Robertmurraya sp. FSL R5-0851: one gene and its partner. The protein of the gene in region 1 interacts with the protein of each later gene in a pairwise test. Links are inferred from orthologs where the notes say so. Each region holds a gene or a part of one and is shown on either strand. Other genes may lie near its edges.

Evidence for each region.
Region 2: the proteins of hflK (region 1) and ftsH interact in binary tests that used the Escherichia coli proteins (3 or more experiments, as listed by UniProt). The link is inferred for Robertmurraya sp. FSL R5-0851 from one-to-one orthologs.

Annotation. Positions count from the first base shown.
Region 1 is NZ_JBBOOE010000001.1:3,470,605-3,473,804, reverse strand. What follows is about bases 314-3,180. They hold hflK (FtsH protease activity modulator HflK), read left to right. Parts: upstream 314-1,197; coding sequence 1,198-2,163; downstream 2,164-3,180. Other genes in these bases: hflC (protease modulator HflC), read left to right, coding at 2,156-3,091; pnpS (two-component system histidine kinase PnpS), read left to right, coding at 314-975. Outside these bases: more of pnpS, read left to right, coding at 1-313.
Region 2 is NZ_JBBOOE010000001.1:76,084-79,388, reverse strand. The notes cover bases 314-3,285. They hold ftsH (ATP-dependent zinc metalloprotease FtsH), read right to left. Parts: upstream 2,804-3,285; coding sequence 824-2,803; downstream 314-823. Other genes in these bases: hpt (hypoxanthine phosphoribosyltransferase), read right to left, coding at 2,912-3,285; MKX65_RS00400 (type III pantothenate kinase), read right to left, coding at 314-701. Also shown: more of MKX65_RS00400, read right to left, coding at 1-313; more of hpt, read right to left, coding at 3,286-3,305. UniProt on the Escherichia coli protein: Acts as a processive, ATP-dependent zinc metallopeptidase for both cytoplasmic and membrane proteins. Plays a role in the quality control of integral membrane proteins.

The DNA of each region.
Region 1 (3,200 bases):
GGCTACATAAATTTGGTCAATCGGACGTATAAAGAAATTTTTCAAGTAGAATCAAATGAGTATTTAGAAAAGCTCTATTATGAAGTGATTGACCAAAAAGACATTTGTGATCTGATAGAAGAAATTTTTATGACAGAGCACAAAATTAAAAAACAACTAATTGTACCTGTAGGGATTGAGAGAAGACATTTTGAAGTGTATGGTGTGCCGATTATTGGCTTAAATGATGTTTGGAAAGGTATTTTATTAGTTTTCCATGATATCACTGAAATTAAGAAGCTTGAACAAATGCGTAAAGATTTTGTGGCAAATGTATCACACGAGCTAAAGACACCTATTACTTCCATAAAAGGGTTTTCCGAGACCCTTTTAGATGGAGCTATGGAGGACAAGCAAACCTTAGAAGCTTTCCTGACGATTATCTTGAAAGAAAGCGATCGTTTACAAACATTAATACAAGACTTATTAGACCTTTCGAAGATGGAGAAGCAAGGCTTTCAATTGTCGATTCAAAAAATAGATATTGTTGCTGTGTTGCATGAAGTTCTTCCTATATTAACAGGAAAGGCACTTGAAAAGAAAATTGACCTTCAATTTGAAGCCGAGGATGAAGCGATCTTTGTTGAAGGCGATGTATATAGATTAAAACAAGTGTTTATTAATCTAATAACCAATGCCATTTCCTATACTCCAGAAGGTGGGACTGTAAAGGTTGAAGTTCGTGAGAGGACAAGCAAGATAAGAATAAAGGTAATAGATACGGGGATTGGAATTGAGAGAAAGGAAATTCCCCGAATCTTTGAACGTTTTTATCGAGTAGATCGTGCAAGAAGTAGAAACTCTGGTGGTACGGGTCTAGGGTTAGCCATCGTGAAGCATTTGATTGAAGCTCATAAGGGGAATATTCGAGTGGAAAGTAAGGTTGGAAGAGGGACCACTTTCATCATTGAACTTTTAAAAGAAATTCCTAAATAAATTCAGGTACCTTGGATACAAGTTTTACAGTATATTTACATTTATTATATTTTTCCTTAATAAATGTTCTGTAATATCATAAGGGAAAACCCCTTCATCCAAGGACCTAAAGAAAAGGTGAAAGCTAACCCCGCTTTCATCTTTTCTTTTTTATTGAAACCTTTTTCCCGCCCATTCGTATAACAATTAACTGTTCTTATTATGGGAAAGAGGTGAAGGTTGTTGCTTAGTTTAAAAAGAATTTATTCACTGGTAGGTCTAATACTTTTAATTATAGTACTCAGTTTTGTAGTTTTTACAACGTGGTATACGGTTGATGAATCAGAACAGGCGGTTATATTAACCTTTGGGAAGGTAGAAGAGGGAATAACAGAACCTGGGTTACATTTTAAAATGCCTTGGCCTATTCAAAATGTAGAGAAGCTTTCGAAGGAAACATTTAGTTTACAGTTTGGATATGAAGAAAAAGATGGAGAAATTGTTGAGTTCGATAATGAGACAAAAATGATTACTGGAGACGAAAATATCGTTCTTGCAGATCTTGTTGTTCAATGGAAAATTACGACGCCTTCAAAATACTTATATAATGCAGATAATCCAGAAGAGATTTTACGTGATGCCACTTCAGCGTCTCTTCGTAGCATCATAGGAAGCTCCAAAATTGATGATGCCTTGACCTCTGGGAAAGGTGAAATAGAAGCAAGTGTCAGAGAGCTACTGTCGACCCTAATGGATAAATATGATATAGGGATCACTATTATGGCGGTGAAGCTGCAAGATGTGGAGCTTCCAAATGAAGAGGTTCGGAAAGCATTTACGAATGTTACAGATGCCCGTGAAACGATGAACACAAAAATTAACGAGGCGAAAAAATATCAAAATCAAAAAATCAATGAAGCAGAAGGGGAAAAGAAAGCCCTTGTTTCAAGAGCTGAGGGGGACCAATCAGCAAGAATTGAGATTGCTAGAGGGGATGTAGCGGTTTTTAATAAACTCTACGATGAGTATAAGAACAATCCTGAAGTAACTAGACAAAGGCTTGTGTTAGAGACATTAGAGGAAGTATTACCAGGTACAGAAATTTATATCATGAATGATGATGGTGATACATTGAAGTATTTCCCGATTAGACCTCTAGAAAAAGAAGAAGCAAAGCCTCAGGCAGAGGGGAGTGGAAACAATGAGTGATGGAAATGTGATCGATATGAAAGAGCGTTCTGGAGATGGTTTTAAGTGGAGGAATTATACCAAATTTGGATTGATTGCTCTTTTAATCCTTCTATTGATTGGGATCACCCTTACGAATTTATTTATCGTTAAGGAAGGAGAATACCGAGTGATTCGCCAATTCGGTGAAGTGGTTCGAATTGAAAGTACTCCTGGTCTTAGCTATAAAATCCCATTTGTTCAAAGTGTTTCGACTCTACCAAAATATCAAATGACCTATGATGTGAATGAAGCTGAAATTAATACAAAAGATAAAAAGTGTATGTTAATTGACAATTATGCTGTTTGGAAAATTGAAGATCCTAAAAAGATGATTTCGAATGCGAGAACGCTTGAAAATGCTGAGGGAAGAATGGAAGAGTTTATTTACTCGGTTGTTCGATCAGAGCTTGGAAAGTTAAACTACGAAGAAATCATTAATGATGAGGCGTCAACTAGAGGTTCCTTAAATGATAAAATTACAGAGAAGGTTAATGAACTTCTCTCACAAGATAATTACGGAATTGTGGTAACGGATGTGCGTATGAAAAGAACAGATCTCCCGAAGGAAAATGAACAGTCGGTGTTCACTCGGATGATCTCAGAACGTGAATCAAAGGCACAGGAGTATTTATCAATTGGGGATGCACAGAAAAATATTATTATTGCGGATACGGATCGCCAGGTGAAAGAAACACTAGCGAAGGCGCAAGCAGATGCCGAAACGATTCGTGCGGAGGGAGAAGCTCAAGCTGCAAGGGTATATAATGAGGCGTTCTCCAAAGACCCGAGCTTTTACCAATTATTTAGAACATTAGAATCGTATAAAAAGACGATTAACGGAGAAACCGTTATTGTTCTGCCATCAGATTCACCTTATGCCCGTTTGCTTATGGGATATACGGAGTAAATATGAAGCCGGCGTTTTCCTTTCCTATCATGGTCATGGTAGAATAAAGAAGGAAAACACTGGCTTTTTTACATATGACATGAGACAAGCTTTAATTAGAAAGGGAGGC
Region 2 (3,305 bases), 3.4 Mb from region 1 along the record:
ATAATAGTAGATTCCTGTGCAATGAGATTGGATAATCCCCCTGTAGCAATAACGGTTGGCTTCGCTTTACTTTGATCCTTCATCCGTTTGACAATTCCTTCAACCTGGCCTACATAGCCATAAAGAATCCCCGCTTGCATGGCAGCAACCGTATTTTTCCCTACAACTCCATCTGGTCGAGCAATTTCTATCCTCGGCAGCTTGGCAGCCCTTGTATATAAAGCTTCTGTTGAAATATTAATACCAGGAGCAATCGCTCCTCCCATATATTGCTTATGTTCATCTATGTAACAATAGGTTGTTGCCGTACCAAAATCAACGATGATCAACGGACTTCCATATTCATGGATAGCAGCTACCGCATTAACGATCCTGTCTGCTCCAACTTCTCTTGGGTTTTCATACTTTATATTCAACCCGGTTTTGATTCCTGGCCCCACAACTAAAGGCTTTATATGGAAATATTTTTGGCACATACGTTCTAATGAGAACATAATGGGCGGTACTACGGAAGAGATAATAATTCCGTCAATATCGGAAAAAGAAAGATTTGCATGATTAAACAAATTCCTAATAATCATTCCAAATTCATCTTCTGTTTTCGAACGGTTTGTTTCTATTCTCCAATGATGTTTTAATTCTTCTTGGTCATATACACCCAACACTATATTGGTATTTCCCACGTCAAATACAAATATCAAACGGCTCACCACTTTATTAAAATTTCTTAACCTTTAGTTTCATTCTGCCAACATCATACCATAACTATCCAACCCAAGCATAGAAAAGAGGCACTCAGTAAAAGAGTACCTCTTAAGATTTATTATTCTTTTTTACTTCTTAAATCAGGCAGTGTACTTTCATCTGAAGATGACTCATCTAATGACGATTCTTCTTCCTTCTTACCACCGATATTCACTTTCACATCATCTACCACTGATGTTGTAGGATTTGTAGTTACCCCTTCATCACTAGATGGTCGATCAGGAAGTGTACCTTTTTCAACTAAGTGCTTAATTTGCTCAGCATCTAGTGTTTCTACTTCAAGAAGTGTATTGGCTATCAAATCAAGCTTATCTCGATTTTCAGTAAGAAGCTTTTTCGCTCTAGCGTAACACTCTTTAATAATGGTTTGAATTTCAACATCGATTTCGTAGGCAATCCTATCTGAATAGTTTTGTTCATTATGAAGATCTCTACCTAAGAACACTTGACCACCAGAAGATTGACCAAATTGTAATGGACCTAATTTATCACTCATTCCGAATTCTGTAACCATTCGACGGGCAATTCCCGTTGCACGTTGGAAGTCATTATGAGCGCCTGTACTTACTTCACCGAAGACGATTTCCTCAGCAACACGTCCTCCTAGTAAGCCAACAATTTTATCAAGAAGCTCAGGTTTTGTCATGAAGTAACGGTCTTCTTTTGGAAGCATTACCGCATAGCCACCTGCTTGCCCACGAGGGACAATCGTTACCTTATGCACCATTTCTGCTTCCTCTAATACCACACCAATAACCGTATGGCCCGCTTCATGGAAAGCAACAATATTACGTTCTTTTTTAGATATCACACGACTCTTTTTCGCAGGTCCCGCAATTACACGATCAGTTGCTTCATCGATATCTGTCATATCCACCTTTTTCTTATTCTGACGAGCAGCAACTAATGCCGCCTCATTCAATAAGTTTTCAAGATCTGCACCAGAAAAGCCTGGAGTTCTAGCGGCAATCGCTTTTAAGTTTACTGATTCATCAAGCGGTTTGTTTCGTGCATGCACTTTTAATACTGCTTCACGGCCATTGACATCCGGACGATCAACCGTAATTTGACGGTCGAAACGTCCTGGGCGAAGTAAAGCAGGGTCTAGAATATCAGGACGGTTTGTTGCAGCAACAATAATAATTCCTTCGTTCGCACCGAATCCATCCATTTCTACTAGCAATTGGTTAAGGGTTTGTTCACGCTCATCGTGACCTCCACCAAGACCTGCTCCACGCTGACGTCCAACTGCGTCGATTTCGTCTATAAAGATGATACAAGGAGCATTCTTCTTTGCATTTTCGAAAAGGTCACGTACACGTGATGCCCCAACCCCAACAAACATTTCCACAAAATCAGATCCACTGATTGAGAAGAACGGTACACCAGCTTCACCAGCTACCGCACGAGCTAATAAGGTTTTACCTGTACCAGGAGGTCCTACTAAAAGTACTCCTTTTGGTATACGCGCACCTAGTTCAGCAAATTTACGCGGATCTTTTAAAAATTCAACGACTTCAACGAGCTCTTGCTTTTCTTCATCAGCACCAGCTACATCTTTAAAACGAACCTTCTTTTTCTCATCATTGTAAAGCTTCGCCTTGCTCTTTCCAAAGTTCATGACACGACTTCCGCCGCCTTGTGCCTGATTCAAAAGGAAGAAGAACAAAATAAAGATAATGACAAATGGAATAATAGAAGTAAAGAAAGTTACCCAACCACTTGTTTCTTTCGCTGGAAGCACATCCACAGTAGGGTCTGCTTGCTCAATCTTTTGTAAAAGACTTTCACTGTTCCATACGTAAGTAATAAATGATTTTCCTTCTTCAGCACCTTCAAGTGTTCCACGAACTTCATAAACTCCTCTTTCAGGCTGTACCGAGATGGAATCCACCTGTTTTGCCTCAAGATGGTCTACGAATTTACTGTAAGATATATTTTCGGTGGGTTCATTATTACCATTAAAAAAGCTAACCACACCAATAATCACTAGAAAAATTAATAAATAAAAGATGGTATTACGAAAAATCCGATTCATCCCTTACCTCCTCCCACGGGTAAACAAGCTATAGTAAATAGTAACATAGAAAATTGTTCCAGTATATGAATATGCCTTTGTAGTATGCATACAATACTTATTCTTTTCTTACTCGTTATTTGTTGAGTAAACTTCTGGTTTTAACACCCCAATATAAGGTAAATTACGGTATTTCTCTGCATAATCGAGACCATAACCTACAACAAACTCATCAGGAACGATGAATCCAACATAATCTGCCGCTATATCGGCTTTACGACCAGTTGGTTTATCTAATAAAGTGACAATACTAATTGACTTTGCTTTTCGGTAACGGAAAAGCTCCACAAGATAGCTGAGTGTTAACCCACTATCGATGATGTCTTCGATAATTAATATATCTCTACCCTCTACCGAAGTATCTAAATCCTTTAAAATTTTCACTTCACCAGAAGAGACGGTCGAATTCCCGTAACTTGACACATCCATAAAATCCATTTCAAGGTATGTATCCATTCGTTTT